DNA from 3 places in the Streptomyces sp. W1SF4 genome. Region 2 is predicted to be linked to each of the others. Evidence: riboswitches for the same ligand, from Rfam matches in the RefSeq annotation. Region 2 holds a riboswitch; each other region holds the start of a gene.
The links. Region 2 has a riboswitch for cobalamin ahead of cobN (cobaltochelatase subunit CobN). Riboswitches for the same ligand answer to the same signal wherever they lie in the genome.
Positions count from the first base shown of each region.

Region 1: another riboswitch for cobalamin. It lies ahead of D1J60_RS24745 (energy-coupling factor ABC transporter permease); the one in region 2 lies ahead of cobN (cobaltochelatase subunit CobN).
Region 3: another riboswitch for cobalamin. It lies ahead of D1J60_RS31755 (ABC transporter substrate-binding protein); the one in region 2 lies ahead of cobN (cobaltochelatase subunit CobN).

Region 1 is NZ_CP034350.1:5,272,375-5,279,829, forward strand. It holds gene D1J60_RS24710 (polysaccharide deacetylase family protein) at 1-526, shown strand, start outside; gene D1J60_RS24715 (YncE family protein) at 523-1,713, shown strand; gene D1J60_RS24720 (EF-hand domain-containing protein) at 1,815-2,027, shown strand; gene D1J60_RS24725 (PadR family transcriptional regulator) at 2,073-2,648, opposite strand; gene D1J60_RS24730 (ATP-binding cassette domain-containing protein) at 2,658-3,488, opposite strand; gene cbiQ (cobalt ECF transporter T component CbiQ) at 3,479-4,228, opposite strand; gene D1J60_RS24740 (energy-coupling factor ABC transporter substrate-binding protein) at 4,232-4,615, opposite strand; gene D1J60_RS24745 (energy-coupling factor ABC transporter permease) at 4,615-5,313, opposite strand; cobalamin riboswitch at 5,342-5,539, opposite strand; gene D1J60_RS24750 (flavodoxin family protein) at 5,658-6,377, shown strand; gene D1J60_RS24755 (hypothetical protein) at 6,405-6,917, opposite strand; gene D1J60_RS24760 (SsgA family sporulation/cell division regulator) at 7,013-7,423, opposite strand.
Region 2 is NZ_CP034350.1:6,028,224-6,035,678, forward strand. It holds gene cobN (cobaltochelatase subunit CobN) at 1-1,728, opposite strand, end outside; cobalamin riboswitch at 1,761-1,918, opposite strand; gene D1J60_RS28150 (cobalamin biosynthesis protein CobG) at 2,274-3,569, shown strand; gene D1J60_RS28155 (precorrin-8X methylmutase) at 3,574-4,221, shown strand; gene D1J60_RS28160 (precorrin-2 C(20)-methyltransferase) at 4,218-5,720, shown strand; gene D1J60_RS28165 (cobalt-precorrin-6A reductase) at 5,832-6,599, opposite strand; gene cobM (precorrin-4 C(11)-methyltransferase) at 6,589-7,338, opposite strand; gene cbiE (precorrin-6y C5,15-methyltransferase (decarboxylating) subunit CbiE) at 7,335-7,455, opposite strand, start outside.
Region 3 is NZ_CP034350.1:6,837,542-6,844,996, forward strand. It holds gene D1J60_RS31740 (tetratricopeptide repeat protein) at 1-2,130, shown strand, start outside; gene D1J60_RS31745 (hypothetical protein) at 2,268-2,714, shown strand; gene D1J60_RS31750 (hypothetical protein) at 2,711-3,979, shown strand; cobalamin riboswitch at 4,015-4,158, shown strand; gene D1J60_RS31755 (ABC transporter substrate-binding protein) at 4,194-5,183, shown strand; gene D1J60_RS31760 (iron ABC transporter permease) at 5,231-6,196, shown strand; gene D1J60_RS31765 (ABC transporter ATP-binding protein) at 6,193-6,969, shown strand; gene D1J60_RS31770 (VOC family protein) at 7,066-7,446, opposite strand.

The sequences.
Region 1 (7,455 bases), 760 kb from region 2:
CGCCGCCCGCGCCGTACTCGCCGCGGCGGAGGAGGCCCGCGCGCGGGTCACCGTACTGGCCATCGGCAGCTGGCTCGACGAACACCCCGACATGGCCCGGCGGATCCTGGACGGCGGCCACGAACTCGGCAACCACACCCAGCGCCACCTCGCCATCAACGGCATGTCCGAGGCCGAGGCCTACGCCGAGATCACCGGCTGCGCCCAGCGCCTCAAGCGGCTCACCGGCTCCATCGGCAGCTGGTTCCGCCCCTCGCAGACCCAGTACGCCACGCCCCTCGTCCGGACCCTCGCCCAGCGGGCGGGCTACCCGCACGTCCTCTCGTACGACGTGGACTCCCTCGACTTCACCTCGCCCGGCGCGGCGGCCGTCATCCGCAACGTCACCGGGACGATCCGGCCCGGATCGGTGGTGAGCCTGCACTTCGGCTACGCGGACACGGTCGACGCGATGCCGCCCCTCCTCGAAGAACTCGCGCGCCGCGAACTGCGCGCGGTGACCACCACGGAGCTGCTGACCTCATGAAGACCACCCGCCTTCCCCGGAAGGCCACCGTCCTGCTGGCCGGTCTGGTCCTCGCCGCCCTGGCCGGCTGCGGATCGGCAGACAAGGCCCCCGCCGAGGCGCTCGGCACCAAGGGCCCCGCCAGGCAGCCCGCCAAGGCCGTCCCGGCCGTGCCGCCGGGCCTGGCCGGGATGCCCCCGCTGCTCGACCCCCACGACGTGTACGCCGCCGACCGGCCGAACAGGCTCTCCCCGGCGGTCAAGGACTTCCCGTCCCGGGTCTACGTCCCGAACACCAACTCCAACACGGTGTCCGTCATCGACCCGGCCACGTACAAGGTCATCGACACCATCCCCGTCGGCGTGCAGCCGCAGCACGTGGTGCCCTCCTGGGACATGAAGACCCTCTGGGTCAACAACAACCGCGGCCACACCCTCACCCCGATCAACCCGGCCACCGGCGAGGCCGGCAAGCCCGTCGAGGTGCACGACCCGTACAACCTGTACTTCACGCCCAACGGCAAGTACGCCGTCGTGATGGCCTCCATGGACCGCGAGCTGGCCTTCCGCGATCCGCACACCATGGACCGGGTGAAGACCGTCCCCGTCACCTGCGCCGGCGTCAACCACGCCGACTTCTCCGCGGACGGCCGCTACTTCATCGTCAGCTGCGAGTTCTCCGGCGAACTGCTCAAGGTCGACACCGAGAAGATGGAGGTGATCGGCCAGCAGAAGCTTCCCTTCGAGGGCGCCATGCCGCAGGACGTCAAGATCTCCCCCGACGGGAAGACCTTCTACGTCGCGGACATGATGGCGCACGGCATGTGGGTGCTCAGCGGGGAGAAGTTCGACGTCCCCAAGCTGCTGCCCACCGGCAAGGGCTGCCACGGCCTCTACGTCAGCCGCGACTCCAGGGAGATGTACGTCTCCAACCGCGGCGAGGGCAGCGTCTCCGTCTTCGACTTCAAGGAGAACCGCCTCACCAAGAAGTGGCAGCTGCCCGACGGCGGCAGCCCCGACATGGGCGGGGTCTCGGCCGATGGCAAGGTGCTGTGGCTCTCAGGCCGCTACAACTCCGAGGTCTACGCGATCGACACCGTCACCGGCAAGCAGCTGGCCCGCATCCCGGTCGGCGGCGGCCCCCACGGCCTCGCCGTGTACCCGCAGCCCGGCCGCTACTCCCTCGGCCACACCGGCATCTTCCGGTAGCCGGCGCGACGGTGCCCCGGGGAACGGGACCCGCAGGAGCCCCCCGCGCCCCGGGCCGCTACCCTGAGCCGGTCAACAAGCACCAAGAAGGGGTGGACCCAGTGGCTGACATCGAGAGCGCACGGGCGACGTTCGACAAGTTCGACGTGAACGGTGACGGCTTCGTCACGGCCGACGAGTACAGCGCGGCCATGAAGGCGATGGGTGACCACTACGTCACCGCCGCGGTCGCGGACTCCGTGATCGCCGCCAAGGACACCGACGGCGACAAGCTGATGAGCTTCGACGAGTTCTGGGCGTCCCTGAACAAGTAGGCGCGGCGCGTCCGCCTCCGCCCCGCCCGCCGGGGCGGGGGCGCGTCAGGCACCGCCCGCCGGCGCCGCCGCCGGTCCCTCCGGCCCGGACAGGGCCTCCACCTCCGCCAGGGCCTCTTCCAGCCAGCTCAGCCAGAAACCCTCCAGGGCGATGCCCCCGCGCAGCACGAGCCGGCGCAGCCGGTCCGCGTCCGCGTCCCGCCCCGCCGGGAAGTCCTTCGCCTCGATGGCCTCGTACGTGGCCAACTGCGCCCGGTGCAGCTCCAGATGGCGCCGCAGCTCCGGCCCCAGCCCCTGCGGCCCGACCACCGCCGCCGCGCGGATCCGCAGCAGCAGCGCGTCCCTGACCGGCTTCGGGTCCTGGCTCTCGTCCACCCACCGCGTCAGCTCCGCGCGGCCGTCGGGCAGCACCTCGTACTCCTTCTTCTGCCCGCGCACGGGCACCTCGCTGGGCAGCGCCCGGATCAGCCCCGCCTCCTCCAGCCGCCCCAGCTCCCGGTAGATCTGCTGGTGCGTCGAGGACCAGAAGTAGCCGATCGACTTGTCGAACCGCCGGGTCAGCTCCAGCCCCGACGAGGGCTTCTCCATCAGCGCGGTGAGAATGGCATGCGGCAGCGACATGCGGCCATCCTAGGAGCCCAGCACCGCGAGCTCCTGCGGGGTCCGCGGCCCGGGCGCCCCGTCCGCCAGCATCCCCTTCGCCCGCAGGAACGCGGCGACCACCGGCGCCCAGGCCGACCGCAGCCCCGCCGACGCGAGCAGCTCCGGGTCCGAGAGCAGCTCGGCCGCCGGGCCCGTGCGGATCCCCGACGGGGTCAGCACGGCCGCGTCGTCCGCCCAGCGCACCGCGAGGTCCACGTCGTGGGTGGCCATGACCACCGTGGTGCCGGCCGCGCGCAGCCCCGCGAGGACGTCCAGGAGGCGCTCCTGCCCGTCCGGGTCGAGCCCGGCCGTGGGCTCGTCCAGGATCAGCACCCGCGGGGCCATGGCCACCGCGCCCGCGATGGCCGCGCGCTTGCGCTGCCCGTACGACAGCAGGTGCGTCGGGCGGTCCCGCAGCGCGGTGATGTCCAGCGCGGCCAGCGCGCCGTCCACCCGCTCGCGGACCTCCGCCGCCGGCAGCCCCAGGTTCATCGGGCCGAAGGACACGTCCTGCTCCACGGAGGCCGCGAAGAGCTGGTCGTCCGGGTCCTGCACCACCAGCTGCACCGAGGCGCGCAGCCGGACCAGGCCCTTGCGGTCGTACGCCACCTCGGCGCCGCCGAGCCGCAGCGTCCCCGAGCCGGGCCGCAGGCCTCCGCTCAGCAGCCGCATCAGCGTGGTCTTGCCGCTGCCGTTGCGGCCGAGCAGCACCAGCGCACGGCCCTCGGCGATGGCGAAGTCCACCCCCGACAGCACGGCCGGGCCGTCCTCGTACGCGTATCCCGCGCCGACCAGCTCCACCAACGGGGTCACAGCCACAGCTCCTTCAGTACGAGGGTCCCCGCGACCAGGGCGGTCAGCAGGGCGGCGGACCCCGTCAGGAACCGCCACGACAGCGCCGCTTCGGGCACCAGCACCCGCAGCGCGCCGTCGTAACCGCGTCCCGCCAGCCCCTCCTGGAGCCGGGCCGCGCGGTCGAAGGCCCGGACGAACGAGGTCGCCGCGAGCCCGGCCAGCGAGCGCCACACCGCCGCCCGGCCTGCCTGCCCCAGCCGGGCCGCCTGGGCGCGCCGGACCCGGGCCGTCGAGTCCAGCAGCAGGAAACCGATCCGGTACATCACCAGGGCCACGTCCACCACGGGCGCCGGCACCCCGGCCCGCACCAGCCGCGGCAGCACGTCCGAGACCGGCGTCGTGAAGGCGAACAGCAGCACCCCGAGGGAGGCCGCCGAGGTGCGCAGCAGCAGTTCCGCCGCGTGCCGGGGCCCGTCCGGGGCCGGGGCGAGGAACCCGTCCGGGCCGCCCACCGACACCAGCAGCGGCAGCGCCCCGGTCACGCAGAAGCCCAGCGGGACCCGGAAGGCCCGCCACAGCTGCCGCCCGGCCACGCCGGCCGGCCCGAGCAGCACGGCCAGGGTCGCGGCGGCCACCAGCGGGCCGCCCGGCCAGGGCGGCAGGCACACCGCGGTGACCGTGAGCCCGAGCCCCAGCAGGGCCTTCTCCAGGGGGTGGCGGCCCCGCCAGCGGCTGGAGTGCGCCGCCACGTCGATCGGCAGCACCGCCTACGACTCCCGGGCCGGGCCGGTCCGCCCGGCCTCCGGTGCCCCGGCGGCTTCCGGTGCCCCGGCCGCGGCCCGCGCGAGGGCCTGCGCCGCGCCCTGGCGGCGGCCCTTGCGTACGCCGAAGTAGTAGGCGAGCACGCCCGCCCCGAGCGCCGCCTGGAGGGCGAAGAGCGCCGACTCGACCTCGCCCGACGGGGGCTCGTACAGCGGGGCGAACCAGGGCTCGTAGTCCGGCTTCAGCTCGGTGATGGCCGCCTCCGCCTGTGCGTCGGCGCCGGTGAACGGCTCCTCCTTGCCGTCGCCGAGCCCCAGCGCGAGCGGGATCACGGCCAGCGCCGCGACCAGGAGCAGCAGCAGGGTGTTGATCTTCGCGTTCCTGCTCATCAGAGGGCCGCCTCCGGCTTCGCCTGCTTGCCGCCGGTCAGCTTCGCGACCCCGAGCCGGACCAGGTCCGACGTGCTGGACTGCATCAGCAGCCGCATCACGAGGACCGTCAGCAGTCCCTCGCTGACGGCGAGCGGGATCTGGGTGAGGGCGAAGATGCCCGCGAACTTCTCCAGTGAGCCCAGGAAGCCGCTCGCCGGGTCGGGGAAGGCCAGCGCCAGCTGGACGGAGGTGACGCAGTAGGTGACCAGGTCGGCGAAGAACGCGCCGAAGAAGACGGTCACCATCAGCGGCGCGCCGGCCTTCCGCAGCAGCCGGTAGACCCCGTAGCCGGCCCAGGGCCCGGCGATGGCCATCGAGAAGACGTTGGCGCCCAGCGTGGTGAGTCCGCCGTGGGCCAGCAGCAGCGCCTGGAAGAGCAGCGTGATGGTGCCGAGCACCGCCATGATCGGCGGCCGGAAGAGGATGGCCCCGAGCCCCGTCCCCGTCGGGTGCGAACAACTGCCCGTCACGGAGGGGATCTTCAGGGCGGACAGGACGAACGTGAACGCACCGGACGCCCCGAGCAGCAGCGTGCTCTCCGGGTTCGCCTTCACCTCGCGGGTCAGCGCGCGGACCCCGTGGACGACGAAGGGGGCGGACGCGGCGCCCCAGGCGGCCGCGTGCAAAGGGGGCAGGAACCCCTCGGCTATATGCATGGGTTGGGAGACCTCTCCAGCACCTCGTGGATGGACGACGCGCCCCGGCCGGTCTCCTGGCTCACGGGTACTGATGCCCTGGCTCCGCCTTCCCGGGGCCGTGCGGTGTCCCGCGCGGGCCCAGTGGCTTCCCGCAGGGGAGTGGAGCCGGACTTCCCGATCACAGTGGCGAGGGCCGCACCGGTCTTGCACCGGTTTCCCGAACACCAAGGCCAGATGACCCTAGTCGCCCGCACGGACCGTCACAACCCGGACCGATCCGGCGGCCGGCCGCCCGCTCCCGGCACACCCGTACGGGCCAGGCCCGCTGGCCGGCCCACCGGACGCCCGGCACGGTGGAGGGCATGGCCGCCGACGACAGCCCCCGGTACGAGGACCTCTCCGCCGTCTACGTCAACTGCACCCTCAAACGCTCTCCCGAGACCAGCAACACCGAGGGCCTGATCGCGCGGAGCCGGGCCGTCATGGAATCGGCGGGCGCCCGTACCTCGCTGATCCGCGCCGTCGACCACGACATCGCCACCGGCGTCTGGCCGGACATGACCGACCACGGCTGGGAGAGCGACCAGTGGCCGGTCCTGTACAGCCAGATCATGGACGCCGACATCCTGGTGCTGTGCGGCCCCATCTGGCTCGGCGACAACAGCTCCGTCATGAAGCAGGTCATCGAGCGTCTCTACGCCTGCTCCTCCCTGCTGAACGGGGCGGGGCAGTACGCCTACTACGGGCGGGTCGGCGGAGCGCTGATCACGGGGAACGAGGACGGCGTCAAGCACTGCGCCATGAACATCCTCTACAGCCTCCAGCACCTCGGCTACGCGATCCCGCCCCAGGCCGACGCGGGCTGGATCGGCGAGGCCGGCCCCGGCCCCTCCTACCTGGACCCGGGCTCGGGCGGCCCGGAGAACGACTTCACCAACCGGAACACCACGTTCATGTCGTGGAACCTGATGCACCTGGCGGCGCTCCTCAAGCGCGCCGGGGGCATGCCGGCCCACGGCAACCAGCGGTCCCTGTGGGACGCCGGCTGCCGTTTCGACTTCCCCAACCCCGAACACCGCTAGCCGGGCGGCTCCGGGGCCCCGAGCGGGTCAGCAGGTGTTGGGGTGCGGGAAGTCCAGCACGAGCCGCTCGGGCGAGTGCAGGACGGAGGTGTTCCAGGTCGGCTTGGTGTCGAAGGCGGCGCCGAAGGTCACGTACCCCTCGTAGTCGCCGGTCATGGCCATGCCCTTGAGCTTGCTGAGGTAGATCTTCTGGAGCCTGGGCCCCTGGTAGACGTTCTGCCCCGCGTCGTCGTGCCCGGCGGCCGGGTGCAGGCGGATCTCCAGGAAGTACTTCCCGGCCAGCGGGACGGGCTTGCCCGAGCCGTCGTAGACGAGCTCGGACACGGGAGTGACGGTGACCGGGGGCACGTAGCCCTGGAGGTCGATCACGAACCGGTCGTACGTGCAGTGCCCGCCCCAGCGGGCATTGACGACGAGCGGCGTCTGGGTGCGGGTGGTCGTGGTGGCTGCGGAGGCCGGCGACGCGGAGAGCGCGAGCCCGGCGGTGAGCAGGGCACCCGTGGCGAGGGCCACGATCCGGCGGCGGTGCGGGTGACGCATGATGTCTCCCCGGTTCCGTGAGACGGGGACTTGCCTGTCATCTCATAAGACAGCGCCGGGCCGCGACCGGTTCCCGCGGGCGTGCGCCCGCCGCGTCAGAACGTCAGCAGCGCGCTCAGCTGGGCGTCCAGGTCGTAGTGGCGCCGCTCCTGCCCGCGCGGCACCAGCTCCGTCATCCGCCGGCACAGCTCGCGCACGTCCTTGGCGCGGGCGGAGACCACGCAGCTCTGCTCGCCGTTGCTGAAGCCGAGCAGGACGCGCGGCTCCGAGCCGCTCCAGCGGGGCCACACCTGTATGTCGCCCTCGCCGGTGGCGGTGTTCTGCCCGTCGAGCAGCAGCTCCCGCGAGAACACCCAGCGGGCGAGGTGCGTCCCGGCGCCCCGGAAGTCCACGGCCACCTCGTACGGGCGGTCCGTGCGGTAGGTGAACCGGCCGGTCAGGGGCACGGACAGGGGGGCGGCTTCCAGCCGCAGCGGCAGGAGTCTGTGTTCGGTGGTGGTGGCCATCGGCGGCTGCCTCTCGTCGCGCGTGGGTCCTT
Region 2 (7,455 bases):
CACGCGGCGCTTGGCCTGCGTGCCCTCGCCCGGGTCGTTGACCAGGAAGGGGTACACCAGGGGCAGGTCGCCGAGTGCGGCGTCGGGCGCGCAGGAGGCGGACAGGCCCGCGTTCTTGCCGGGGAGCCATTCGAGGTTGCCGTGCTTGCCCAGGTGGATCATCGCGTCGGCGCCGAAGCCGCCGTCCTCGGACGCCGCCTGGATCCAGCGGTACGCGGCCAGGTAGTGGTGCGAGGGCGGCAGGTCCGGGTCGTGGTAGATCGCGATCGGGTTCTCGCCGAAGCCGCGCGGCGGCTGGATCAGGATCAGCAGGTTCCCGCGGCGCAGGGCCGCGAGGACGATGTCGCCGTCCGGGTTCGAGGAGCGGTCCACGAACATGTTGCCGGGCGCCTCGCCCCAGTGCTCCTCGACGCTCTCGCGCAGGTCCGAGGGGAGTTCGGCGAACCAGCGCCGGTAGTCCGCGGCGGGGATGCGGACCGGGTTGCGGGCCAGCTGCTCCTCGGTCAGCCAGTCCTGGTCGTGGCCGCCGGCCTCGATCAGCGCGCGGATCAGCTCGTCGCCGTCGCCGGAGACCAGACCGGGGATCTCGGCCGCGGGGCCGAAGTCGTAGCCGTGCGAGATGAGGGTGCGCAGCAGCTCCACGGCGCTGGCCGGGGTGTCCAGGCCGACGGCGTTGCCGATGCGGGAGTGCTTCGTCGGATACGCGGACAGGACCAGGGCGATCTTCTTGTCGCGGCGGTCGACGTGCCGCAGGCGGGCGTGGCGCACCGCGATGCCGGCCACGCGCGCGGCCCGCTCGGCGTCGGCCACGTACGCGGGCAGGCCGTCCTCGTCGATCTCCTTGAAGGAGAACGGGACGGTGATCAGACGGCCGTCGAACTCGGGGACCGCGACCTGGGTGGCGGCGTCGAGCGGCGACAGGCCCTCGTCGCTCTCCTCCCAGTCGCCGCGCGAACCCGTCAGGCACAGGGCCTGCAGGATCGGCACGTTCAGGGAGGCGAGCGCGCCCGCGTCCCAGGACTCGTCGTCCCCGCCGGCGGAGGCCGTCGCGGGGCGGGTGCCGCCGGCCGCGAGGACCGTGGTAACGATCGCGTCGGCACCGGACAGGGCCTGGAGGAGCTCCGGCTCGGGGGTGCGCAGCGAGGAGACGTACAGGGGGAGCGGCCGCCCGCCCTTGGCCTCGACGGCGTCGCAGAGGGCGTGCACGAAGGCGGTGTTGCCGCTCATCTGGTGCGCGCGGTAGTACAGCACCGCGACCTGCGGGCCGGTCGCCTCCGTGGCCGGGCGCTCCAGGGCGCCCCAGGTGGGGGAGGCGGCGGCGGGCTCGAAGCCGTGGCCGGTGAGCAGCACGGTGTCGGAGAGGAAACGCGCCAGCTGTTCGAGGTTGGCCGGGCCGCCGTGCGCGAGGTAGCGGTGCGCCTCGGCGGCGATGCCGATCGGAACCGTGGAGGCCTCCATCAGCTGCGCGTCGGGGGCCTGTTCGCCGGTCAGCACGACCACCGGGCGGGTCTGGCCGGCGGCGAGGAGCACGTCCAGGCCCTCCTGCCAGGCGCGCAGGCCGCCGAGGAGGCGTACGACGACCAGCCCGACCCCGTCGAGCAGACCGGGCAGGTCGTCCAGGGGGAGGCGGGAGGGGTTCGCGAACCGGTACGGCACGGGGCCGCCGGCGACGTTCGCGGCGCGGGCGCTGAGCAGATCGGTGTCGGACGTCGACAGCAGCAGGATCATGCGGCGGCAGGCCTTCCTCGGGGTTTCCGCGCCCCGGGCAGTGAGGACGGCGGGAGTTCCTGACTCACCCGGCCGATCGCTCCGCGGGGTTCACAGTGGCGGGACCGCGCCGGAATCGCACCGGGCTTCCTCCCATGTCGCCGTCCTCGGCGGTGACGGGCCGAACGGCCCGTCGGAAGGTCATCTTAGGCGGCCTTTCCCCTGGCCGGGAGTGGGGGTGGGCGGGGCGGTGCCGCACGGCCCGCGTGGGGCGGGTGCGCCGGGAGCCGAGGGCGGGCCCCGCCGCGCGGGCTCCTCCCCGCCCGGCCCTTCGCCCGTTCCCCGGGGCCGCGCCCCGGGGGCCCTTCGGGGCTGGGGCCCGGGCTCGCCTCGGGGCTGGGGCCCGCGCGGGTGCGCCGCGGGCTCGCCTCGGGGCTGTGCCGGGGGTCGGGGGCGGGGGGCTCGGGGCCGTGGTCCGGTGGTCCGGGGGTGGTGGGGCGGAGGTGCTGGTCGGGGTGGCGACGGCCACAGGTCGGGGGTGGGGAATCGTGGGTATGCTCGCGGCCATGCCCCAGCCCCCCTCCGCCGCGTCGCGGGACAAACCCGCCATACGCGAGCGCGGCGACGCCTGTCCCGGCGCGCTGCGGCTGCACGCCGCCGACGACGGGTACCTGGCGCGCGTCCGGATCCCCGGCGGGCTGCTCACCACCGCGCAGGCGTCCGTGCTCGGGCTCGCCGCCGACCGGTTCGGGGACGGGCACCTGGAACTCACCTCGCGCGGCAACGTCCAGCTGCGCGGCCTCGCCGACGGCTGCGGCGCCGGCCTCGCGGAGCTCCTCGACGGCGCCGGGCTGCTGCCCGCGCCCGCCCACGAGCGGGTGCGCAACGTCGTCGCCTCCCCGCTGGGCGGGCCCCGCGTCGTGCGGGGGGTCCGGGAGCTGGACCGCCTGCTGTGCGCCGGCGCCCGGGCGACGGGCCTGTCCGGGCGGTTCCTGTTCGCCCTTGACGACGGGCGCGGGGACGTCGCCGCCCTCGACCCCGACGTGACCGTGCTCGGCGACGGCGACGGCGACGGCGACGGCCGCGGCCGCGGCGGCGACCGGGTGCTGGTGCGGCTCGGAGCCGCGGCCGGGGCCGTCGAGGTGGCCGCGGTCGACGCGCCCAGGGCGGCGCTGCTGGCCGCCGAGTACTTCCTCGACGCCGCCGACGCGGCCGGGACCCGGCCCTGGCGGGTCGCCGAGCTGCCCGACGGACACGCCCTGGATGACGGGGAGTTCGCCCTGCGGCTGGCCGCCGCGGGGATCGCCGCCGACCGGCTGCCCGAGGTGGCCTGGCCGCACGCGGAACCGCCCCGGCCCGGCGTGCACGGCGACGCGCTGTGCGTGCTGCCCCCGCTCGGCCGGCTCGGCTCCGCCCAGTGGCGGGTGCTGGCCGAGGTCGCCGACGCCGCCGGCGACGGGCTGCGCGTCACCCCGTGGCGCAGTGTCGTCCTGCCCGGCGCGGGCGCCCGCGGCCCCGCCGGCGGCCGCGCCGCGCTGGAGGCGGCCGGCCTGGTGACCGGGCCCGGCGGGCCCTGGCAGTCCGTCACCGCCTGTACGGGCAGGCCCGGGTGCGCCAAGTCCCTCGCGGACGTGCGCGCCGACGCGCGTGCCGTCGTAGGACAAGACCACTCCGCGGCCGCGCTGCCCGTGCACTGGTCCGGGTGCGCCCGCCGGTGCGGGCACCCGCGCGGCACCGCCTGGGTGGACCTGGTCGCCACCCCCGACGGGTACGAACTCGACGGCCGGCCCACCCCGTTCGCAGACCTCGCGGCCGCCCTCACGGCCGCACGCACCACCACCACACCACCCGCACCGCAGTGAAGAAATGAGCGAGTACACCGTGTTCGAGTACGAGAAGGACGGCGCCGCGATCTACCGCCAGTCCTTTGCCACGATCCGCGCCGAGGCGGACCTCTCCGGGCTGCCCGCATCGGTCGCCCAGGTCGCGGTGCGCATGATTCACGCCTGTGGCATGACCGACCTCCCCCAGGACCTCGGCTACACCCCCGACGTCGTCCTGCGGGCCCGCGCGGCCCTGCACGCCGGCGCGCCGGTCCTGTGCGACGTGCAGATGGTCGCCAGCGGCGTCACCCGCAAGCGGCTGCCCGCCGGCAACGAGGTGATCTGCACCCTCTCCGACCCGGCCGTGCCCGCCCTCGCCGCGAAGACGGGCACCACGCGCAGCGCCGCCGCCCTCGAGATCTGGCGCGACCGGGGCCTGCTGGAGAACTCCGTGATCGCCGTCGGCAACGCGCCCACCGCCCTGTTCCGGCTGCTGGAGATGATCGAGGAGGGCGCCCCGCGCCCCGCCGCCGTCATCGGCGTGCCCGTCGGCTTCATCGGCGCCGCCGAGTCCAAGGACGCCCTCGCCGCCCACCCCTCGGGCCTCGACCACCTCATCGTGCGGGGCCGGCGCGGCGGCAGCGCCATCGCGGCCGCTGCCGTCAACGCCATCGCGAGCGAGGAAGAATGAGCGACCGTCAGGACACCAAGGGCAAGCTGTACGGCGTCGGGCTCGGCCCCGGCGACCCCTCCCTGATGACCCTGCGGGCCGTCGAGGTGATCGCCGAGGCGGACGTCGTCGCCTACCACAGTGCCCGCCACGGCCGCTCCATCGCCCGCTCGATCGCCGCGAAGCACCTGCGCTCCGACCACGTCGAGGAACCGCTGGTCTACCCGGTCACCACCGAGACCACCGACCACCCCGGCGGCTACCAGGGCGCGATGGAGGAGTTCTACGAGGCCTCCGCCGCCCGCCTGGCCGCGCACCTCGACGCCGGCCGCACCGTCGCCGTGCTCGCGGAGGGCGACCCGCTCTTCTACGGCTCGTACATGCACATGCACAAGCGGCTCGCGGACCGGTACGAGGCCGAGGTCATCCCCGGCGTCACCTCCGTCAGCGCCGCCGCCGCCCGCCTGGGCACCCCGCTCGTGGAGGGCGAGGAGGTGCTGACGATCCTGCCCGGCACCCTGCCCGAGGAGGAGCTCACCGCGCGCCTCGCCGCCACCGACTCGGCGGTCGTGATGAAGCTCGGCCGTACCTTCCCCGCCGTCCGGCGCGCCATGGAGGGCAGCGGCCGCCTCGCCGAGGCCCGCTACGTCGAGCGCGCCACGATGGAGGGCGAGCGGACCGGGGTCCTCGCGGACACCGACCCGGACAGCGTCCCCTACTTCGCCGTCGCCGTCGTGCCCAGCCGCATCGGCAACCCGGGCAGCGTCCCCTCCGGACCCGGCGAGGTCGCGGTCGTCGGCACCGGCCCCGCCGGGCCGCTGTGGCTGACCCCCGAGACCAGGCGGGCGCTGGCCGACGCGGAGGTCCTCGTCGGCTACACCACCTACCTGGACCGGGTGCCGGTCAAGCCGGGCCAGGTGCGGCACGGCTCCGACAACAAGGTGGAGTCCGAGCGGGCCGAGTTCGCCCTCGACCTCGCCCGGCGCGGCAAGCGGGTGGCCGTCGTCTCCGGCGGCGACCCCGGGGTGTTCGCCATGGCCACCGCCGTCCTGGAGGTCGCCGGGCAGGCCCCGTACGAGGACGTCCCCGTACGGGTGCTGCCGGGCGTCACCGCCGCCAACGCGGCGGCCGCCGCGGCCGGGGCCCCGCTGGGCCACGACTACGCCACCCTCTCGCTCTCCGACCGGCTCAAGCCGTGGGAGGTCATCGCGGAGCGGCTGCGCGCGGCCGCCGCCGCCGACCTGGTGCTCGCCCTGTACAACCCGGGCTCGCGCAGCCGGACCTGGCAGGTCGCCAAGGCGCGGGAGCTGCTGCTGGAGCTGCGCGCGCCGCAGACCCCGGTGGTCGTGGCACGGGACGTGGGCGGCCCGGAGCAGTCGGTGCGCGTGCTGACGCTGGCCGAACTGGAGCCGTCCGAGGTGGACATGCGGACGATCCTGCTGATCGGTTCCTCGCAGACCCAGGTCACGCGGCGGCCCGACGGCTCGCACGTGACGTGGACGCCGCGCCGCTACCCGTGAGCCGGGGGCTGGGGCTGGGACCGGCGTTGGGGCTGGGGCTGGGGCTGGGGCTGGGCTGACGGGGCGCCGGCCGTCGCCCGGGCGGGCGGACCGTCCGGGCCGCGGCCGGCGTCAGTTCCGGCGGAGCCAGTCCAGGGCCGCCTCCACCGAGGCGGCCCGTGGCACGTGCTCCGGGACCGGGGGCCGGCGTACGACCAGGACCGGGATCCCGGCCTCGCGGGCGGCGGTGAGCTTGGGGGAGGTGGCGTCGCCGCCGCTGTCCTTGGTGACCAGCACGTCGATCCGGTGCCGGGCCAGCAGCTCCCGCTCCTCCTCCAGCCCGAACGGGCCCCGCGCCAGCAGCACTTCCAGCCGCGGCGGCATCGGCGCGGCGGGAGGGTCCACCGAACGCACCAGGAACCAGGTGCCGGTGAGGTGCGCGAAGGCGTGCAGGCCCATCCGGCCGGTGGTCAGGAACACCCGCCCGCCGAGCGAGGGCAGTACGGCGGCCGCGTCGGCGAGGGAGTCCGCGAACGTCCAGTCGTCGCCCGCCCCCGGGGTCCAGCCGGGGCGGCGCAGCGCCAGCAGCGGCACGCCCGTGAGCGCCTGCGCCTGCGACGCGTGGAAACTCATCCGCTCCGCGAAGGGGTGGGTGGCGTCGACCACGTGCGTGACGCCGTGGCCGGTGATCCAGCCGGCGAGTCCCTCGACGCCGCCGAAGCCCCCGATCCGGGTCTCGCCCGGCGGGAGCACGGGCGCGGAGACGCGGCCCGCGAGCGAGCTCGTCACCCGGTACGGGGTCTCGCGCGCCAGCGCCTCCGCCAGCCGGCGGGCCTCCGTCGTACCGCCCAGGATCAGGACGTGCCGGCCGGCCGGCGCTGCGCCGGCCTCAGCAGACATGCCGGTCGCGTTCGGGCGAGTACAGGTGGCTGTCGCGGAACTGCTCGGCGCCCAGCGTCCGGCCCACCACGATGACGGCGGTCCGCACCAGTCCGGCCGCCTTCACCTGCGCCGCGATGTCGGACAGGGTCCCGCGCAGGATCAGCTCGTCGGGGCGGCTGGCCATCGCCACCACCGCCACCGGGCACTCGGCGCCGTAGTGCGGCAGCAGTTCGTCCACGACCCGGTCGACGTACCGGGTGGCCAGGTGCAGCACCAGCAGCGCACCGCTGCGGCCGAGCGTGGCCAGGTCCTCGCCGGGCGGCATCGGCGTGGCCTGCTGGGCGATCCGGGTCAGGATCACGGTCTGGCCGACGGTGGGGACCGTCAGCTCCCGCTTCAGGGCGGCCGCGGCGGCGGCGAACGCCGGTACGCCCGGGACCACTTCGTAGGGGATGCCGGCCGCGTCGAGGCGCCGCATCTGCTCGGCGACCGCGCTGAAGATGGACGGGTCGCCCGAGTGCAGCCGCGCCACGTCCAGGCCCGCCCCGTGGGCCCGTACGCACTCCGCGATGATCTCGTCCAGGTTCAGCTGCGAGGTGTCCACCAGCCGGGCGCCGTCCGGGCATTCGGCGAGCAGCTCGCGCGGGACCAGGCTGCCCGCGTAGAGGCAGACGGGGGCGGCGGCCAGGGTCCGGGCGCCGCGCACCGTGATCAGGTCGGCGGCGCCGGGGCCCGCGCCGATGAAGTACACGGTCATGCTGCTTCTCCTTGTGTCTTCGTGACCGACCACTGGGTGACCGGCATGGCCTGACGCCAGCCCGTGAAACCGCCGACCGGCACGGCGTGCGCGACGGCCAGCTTCACCAGCTCGCCG
Region 3 (7,455 bases), 810 kb from region 2:
GCCGCCCGGCAGGCACTGCAGAGGGGGCGTTTCACCGGAGGCGTCGTCTTCGTGGACCTGGAGCACGACGACGGCCGGCCCCTCAGTCGCGGTCAGGCACTGGCCTCGGCCCTCTTCTCGCTCGGCCTGCGGCACTCGGCTGAAATGGGCGGGTCAGACGCCGACCGCACATCCCTCTACCGCTCCCTGCTCCAGGACCGGGCCGTCGCTCGCGGTCCGGTCCTGGTGGTCGCGGACAACGCCTCTCGGCCCGACCAGGTGGACGTGCTGCTCCCCGGCAGCGGTGAGCACCGGCTCCTGGTCACCAGCCGTGAACTGCTGCCGATCGCCGGCGCACGCACCGTGGTGACGGGGCCGCTGGACGCGGCCGACTCGTTCCTGCTGCTGCACTACGCCGTCGAGCGGCGGGGCCTCTCCCGCATCGGCTCCATCGAGTCCCTCACGTCGACGGAGATGAACCATCTCCACGGCCTGCTGGAGCTGAGCGGGCTCCTGCCCGCTGCCATCACGGAGATCGCGCACCATTTCTCGCAGGACGGCGGGCTGACCGCAGAGGAACTCCTGGGCGACCTGACCAAAGCACTCGACTCCTACACGGAGGGCGGCCCCCCGGACGGGCCGTTGCTGGCTCCCCTGCGGCGCGGCTTCGACGAGACCTACCTGCGCCTCGGCCCCGAAGCCGCGGAACTGCTCCCCCTGCTCGGTCTGGTGCCCGGTCCGAACATCACGTCGCGACAGGCGGCCCACCTCGCCGGTCCGGACCGGGACGACATCCGCTCCCGGCTCGCCGCTCTCGCCCGGGCGCACCTCGTGGCGGAGGAGCGGGTCGGCTGCGACCGCTGGCGACTGCACCCCCACGCCCGCCGCGAGGCCACAGCCCTGGCCCGACGGCTCCCGCAGGCCGTCCGGGAGGCGGCGCAGCGGCGGCTGCTCGACGAGTACGCGCGGATCGCCCGGATCGCCGTCGAAGAAACGAACGGCGAGGGCTCCGCCCTCCACCTGCGTGCGGGACGCAAGGCATCCCGGGAGAGGTTCGAGGCCGAATGCCCCAACCTCGTCCCGGGCGTGGACATGGCCGTGTCGGCCGGCCTCGACCGGCACGCCGCGGAACTCGCCCTCCCGGTGTGCCAGCTCCTGCTGCACCATCACCGCTTCGACGAGCTGGCGACCTGCGCCAAGGCGGGAGTGGGCGCGGCCAGGCGTGCGGGCGACCGCACGACCGAGGCGGAGCTGTTGAACGTCCGAGGCGGCTGGCTTCGGAAACTGGGCGGGCACCATGAGGCGCTGGGACAGTACACGCAGGCCCACGACATCTTCGCCGCACTGGACGACCGGCCGGGCCGCGCCAAAACCCTCGGCAACATCGCCAGCATCCACTACGAACGAGGTGAGTTCGAGCAGGCCTACGTCATCTACCGGGAGGTGGCCGCAGAGTTCCTCGCGCTCGGAGACACCCGCCTCGAAGCCATGTGTCTGAAGAACGCCGGCGACACGCTGGCCGCTGCCGACGAGCTCGATGCCGCTCGGCACGCCTACACGGAATCGATCAAGGTGTACCGGCAGCGCGGGGACCTGGACGGCGAGGCAGAAGTGCTGAACTCCCTCGGTGAACTCCTGCGCTTCGCGGGACCACCGCAAGAGGCCCTGCCCTACTACAACCGCGCGTTGCAGCTGGCCGAAGACGCAGAGAACCCCGGCCTCCAGGGCGCGGCGCTCCGGGGGGCCGGCGAGTGCCTGATCGACGGAACGGCCCGCCGACGGCGCGAGGCCCTCCGGATGCTGCAGAGGGCCGCCGATCTCCTGGAGCAATCGGGGAACCTGCGTGCCCATGCCGCCGTCTGCGGCAGGATCGGCCGGCATTACTACGACACGCGCAAGTACGCCAGGGCCATCGACTACCTCCATCGGGCCGGCATCGTCCTCCTGCACGAGTTCAAGGACACCGACGCGGCCGCCGTTCCGCTCGGCCTCATGGACCAGGCACGCCGGGTGATGGAGGGACGAGGCCTCCTCAGAACACCGCTCAACTACCTCCGAGGCCAACGCCCGCCCCGCTCCTGGGAAGTCGGGCCGGGCCACGTGTTCACCCTCGAGCCAAAGCCGTGGACGGACGGCCTGTCCGACGGCTGAACCGCGGGCGCTCGCCCAGCCGGAGGTCCACCCGAGGCCCGTTCGTCCGTCGACAGAGTTCACTTCCACGGATCGAGGCACCCGCAGCGCCGCCGATCGGTACATTGCGTGGTCCACGCGATCGTCGGGGAGGAAGCATGCTGACAGAGGCGCTGGCGGCGGTGGCCGCGTCGTGCAGTACCGCAGTGGTCCAGGCTGCCGGGACCGATGCCTGGGCGAGCCTCCGGCACCGCTTGGCGACCCTGATGGGCGACGGCGACGCCCAGCGGGCCGCCGCTGAACTGCAGCGGCTCGAACGGACGGCGCAGCTGATCGCCGACGCCCTGCCCGAACAGTCCGCCCGGGTCCGCATCCTGCAGGAAGGGAGCTGGCAGGCACGCCTTGAGGACCTGCTGGAGTCCCGGGCGGGAGCGGCGAGGGAAGCGGTGGCCGAGGAGCTGCGCAATATCGTCGCCTCCTTGAACGAGGACGGGGCCTCGACGCACAAGACCTGGAGCGGCGACGTCCGCCAGGTCGCAAAGGCGTCCGGCGAAGCGCGCGTGTACCAACTCGGCCAAGGCGAAATGCACATCTCAGGATCATGAACACGGAAGAATCGCGCAGCATCAGCGTCAACATCGAGGCGGCCGACAACAGCCGCGTCTACCAGGTCGCCCAGGGAAACATGTTCATCGGACGGGACCCCGTCGAGGTGACAGCCCGGAAGCTGGCTACTCTGCCGGTCTCCAAGGCGGCCGAGATGCTCGTCGAGATGTCCCCGGAGGAGCGCGCCTCGGTCATCGCGGCCATGGAAACCGGGCCGGCGGCGGCGCGGATGGCGCTCCTGGAGTCGTCAGCCGCAGTGGACGTCCTGGTGTCCATCGACGAGCTGCTCGCCGTCGAACGGCTCCTTGCCATGGACGCGGTGAGCGCCAGGCGCCTCGCGCTGGCGGCCCCGCAAGCGTGGTGTACAGGTCTTCTTTCCAGGCTGACGCTGGAACAGACGCTCCGACTGATCGGAGAACTCGGCGAAGGAGGGAACTTCACCTTCCAGCCCGACGTCCTGGAGTGTTTCGCCACACGTCTCCCCACCGACGTCATGACCACGCTGCTGTCATCCGGCGGAATGCCGCCCGAGACGGCCGCACGTGTCCTGCGGGCAGTGGCCGACCGGGAGTTCGTCACCTGGCTCCTGATCGGCAATCCGAGCGCCCGGCTCGCGCTCCTCGACCACATGCCCCTCGAGTTCCTCACGACTGCCGTCGTCGCCCTGTGGGAACCGCCGGAGGAGCTGCGCCTCCTGTGTACGGCCCAGGGCGTCGGCCTGCCACAGGTCGCCGACGTGCTGAGCGCGCTGCGGCCGCAGCGGCTGGTCGAGCTGGTCACCGGTTCCGACATCGGCTTCGGCATCTACGAGGCGTTCTCGCCCGACACCCGGGCGGGTCTCCTCCGGTACACGGACGACCGGCGGTTGGCCGACCTCCTCCAGCGCTACCAGGAGGGCCCCCTCGTGGAACGCGTTTCCGGGATGCTGCTGGCGGATGAGCTGAGCGGCAGGGCCCATCACGTCCACCGTCATCTGGCGGCCGCGCTCGTCGTGTCGACGATCGACGCCGACCGTCTGCTGGAGTCCCTTCCACGCCATCAAGCCGCCGCCGTCTGGGACTCCCGGTGGGCCCACGGCGTGGCCCGCACCCTCGAAACCTACGACGTCGAGGCCGGCTACAGGGAGCTGAAGCAGCTCCCGGAAATGAGGAAGGCGGAGGTCGTCTGGCACCTGTCCGCGGAACGCCGGGCTCTGCTGCGGGAGAGGGCGGACAACCTCTCCGACAACCAACTCCTCCGCGACGGGGGACGGCCGCTCTCCTGAGTCCGCCACCACCCCTTCCGGGTGCAAAGGCCGCGTCTGGCAGACTTGGCCGGGTTGTCCCGGCGGTGCAGGACAGGAAACCGGTGTGAATCCGGTGCGGTCCCGCCACTGTGACCGGTCGCCGCGTGCGCGTGCGTGGGGGCCGGGAGTCAGACACTGACGCACCGCCTCTTCACTTCGACCGGGGACGAGGATCCCCCGGAGAGGCCTCACCATGTCGCGTGTCCGCGCCGCCGTGCGCTCCTTCCTGCCCTTCGCCCTCGTCGTGCCGCTCGCCGCCTGCGGCGGGCCCGCCGGGCCCGAGCGGTCCGGGGGCGGGGCGCAGGCCGCGCCCGGGTTCCCGTACACCGTCACCAACTGCGGTGTCAGCAGCACCTACCAGGCGCCGCCCGAGCGCGCCGTCACCATGAACCAGCACGCCACCGAACTCATGCTGGCCCTCGGGCTGCAGGACCGGATGGCCGGGACCGCCTATCTCGACGACTCCGTGCTGCCCGCCTACCGGCCCGCCTACGACCGGATCAAGGTGCTGGCGAAGGAGTACCCCTCGAAGGAAGTGCTCCTCGGCGCCAACCCCGACTTCGTGTACGGCGGTTACGCCAGCGCCTTCGACAAGGGGCAGGGCCGGGACCGGGACGCGCTGGCGAAGGCCGGCATCGGGTCACGGCTGAGCGTGGAGTACTGCACCCAGGGCCCGGTCGGGCTCGAACAGCTCAAGACCGAGATCACCGAGGTCGCCCGGACCTTCGGCGTGCCCGAGCGGGGCGAGGAACTCGTCCGGGAGGAGCAGCGGCGCGTCGACGCCGTCACCGCACGGGTGAAGGACCGGCCCCGGCCGTCCGTCTTCGTCTACGACTCCGGCGAGGCCTCCGCCTTCACCTCGGGGGGCAACGGCATCGGCAACGAGATCGTCTCCCTCGCCGGAGGCACGAACGCGTTCGCCGACCTCAAGGACACCTTCGGCGACGTGCCGTGGGAGAAGGTCATCGAGCGCGCGCCCGAGGTCGTCCTCATCTACGACTACGGCGGCACCACCGTCGAGGCCAAGAAGCAGCGCCTGGTGAACGACCCGGCGCTGGCCGAGGTTCCCGCCGTCAAGAACCGGCGGTTCGTGGTGCTGCCGCTCTCCTCCGCCGTGCTCGGCGTGCGCGTCGCCGACGCCGTCGAGTCCCTCGGCCGCCAGCTGCACCCCGACGCCCCGTGAGGCGCGGGCTGTCGCTGGTGCTGCTCGCCGCCGCGCTCGCCGTCTCGATGGTGGCCGGGCTGGCCCTGGGACCCGTACGGATACCGCCCGGCCAGGTCCTCGACATCGTCCTCGGCGGCCCCGGCGCGCGCGGGGCCTTCGCCTCCATCGTGTGGGACGTGCGGATGCCGCGCGTCCTGCTCGGAGCCGTCGTCGGGGCCGGACTGGCCGTGACCGGCACCGTGCTCCAGGCCCTCGTGCGCAACCCGCTCGCCGACCCCTTCCTGCTCGGAGCCTCCTCCGGGGCCTCGGCGGGCGCGGTGCTGGTCATCGTGTCCGGCGCGGGCGCCGCGGCGGCGGGCGGACTCGGCCTGCCGGCCGCCGCTTTCGCCGGGTCCCTGGCCGCGCTCGTCGCCGTCTACGCCCTGGCCCGCCGCGGCGGCACCATGACCACCGGCCGGCTGATCCTGGCCGGGGTCGCCGTGCAGTACGTCCTCTCCGCGCTGACCAGCCTGGTCCTCGTCCTGTCCGCCAAACCCGACCAGCTGCGCACCGCCCTGTTCTGGACCCTGGGCGGCCTCGGCGGGGCCCGCTGGGACGAACTCGCCCTGCCGGCCGCCGCGCTGCTCGCCGGCACCGTCCTGCTCACCGCCCTGGCCCGGCCGCTGGACCTGCTGCTCGCGGGGGAGGAGGGCGCGCGCACCCTCGGCCTGGACACCGGCCGCTTCCGGGCGGCCGTGTTCGTGCTCGCCTCCCTCGTGGTCGGGGTGCTCGTCGCCTACAGCGGGGCCATCGGCTTCGTCGGCCTGATGGTCCCGCACGCCGCCCGGATGGCCGTCGGCGCCGGCCACCGCGCGCTGCTGCCCGTGGCCGCGCTCGCCGGGGCCGTCTTCCTGGTCCTGGCCGACCTGGTCGCCCGTACTGCCGCGGCCCCCGAGGAGATCCCGGTCGGGGTGGTCACCGCGCTGGTGGGCGGGCCGTTCTTCCTGTGGATGCTGCGCCGCACCAGCCGCACCGAGGGGGTGGCGGGATGACGCGCGGACCGGCGGAACTCACCGTCGAGGCCCTGCGTTACGAAGTGGACGGGCACACCCTGCTGCACGGCGTCGACCTCACCGCCCGCCCCGGCGAGACGGTCGGCGTGGTGGGGCCGAACGGCAGCGGCAAGACCACCCTGCTGCGCTGCGTCTACGGCACGCTGCGGCCCACCGCCGGCCGGGTGCTCCTCGACGGGGCCGACGCCGGCGCGCTCGGCGCCAGGGAACGGGCCCGGCGCGTGGCGGTGGTCCCGCAGGACGCCACCGGCACCTTCGGGCTGACCGTCCGCGAGGTCGTCGCCATGGGCCGCAGCCCGCACAAGCGCTTCTGGGAGCAGGACGGCCCGAGGGACCGGCGGCAGGTGGCCGGGGCACTGGAGACGGTCGGCGCGGCCGGCTACGCGGAGCGGCGCTTCGAGGAGCTCTCCGGCGGCGAGCGCCAACGCGCCCTCGTCGCCCGCGCCCTCGTCCAGGAACCGGGCCTGCTGGCCCTCGACGAGCCGACGAACCACCTGGACATCCGCTACCAGTTGGAGGTGCTCGGCCTGGTCCGCGGCCTGCCCGCGACCGCCCTGCTCGTCCTGCACGACCTGAACCTCGCGGCCTCCTTCTGCGACCGGCTGTACGTCCTGTCGGCGGGCCGCGTCGTCGCCGCGGGTCCGCCGGGCGACGTACTGGACGAGGCCCTGCTGGCGGAGGTGTACGGGGTCCGCACCCGCGTCGGGGTCCACCCGACCACGGGCGCCCCCAGCATCGTCTACCTGCCGTGACACGGCCGTGAACGGATCCGGGCCGGCCCCGAAAGGAGCCGGCCCGGCCGTCCGGGGATCCGGCCAGGCCCGTGCGGGCCGGGCCGGAAGGCCGTACTAGCCGCCGTACGGACGGGTGATGATCTCCATCGCGTGCCCGGCGGGGTCCATGAAGTACACCCCGCGGCCCCCGTCGTTGTGGTTGATCTCGCCCGGGTGCCGGCCGTGCGGGTCGGCGAAGTACTCGACCCCCGACGCCCGGATCTTCGCGAAGGCGGAGTCGAACTCCTCCTCCGAGATCAGGAACGCGTAGTGCTGCGGCGTGATGGACTCGGCCGGGATGGTCGCGAAGTCCAGGGTCACGCCGTTGGCGGTGGACACGGGGACGAACGGGCCCCACTCAGGGCCGACTTCGAGACCGAGGACGTCCGCGAGGAAAGCGGCGGACGCCTTGTTGTCGAGGGAGTGGACGATCGTGTGGTTCAGCTGGACCGACATGGGTGAATG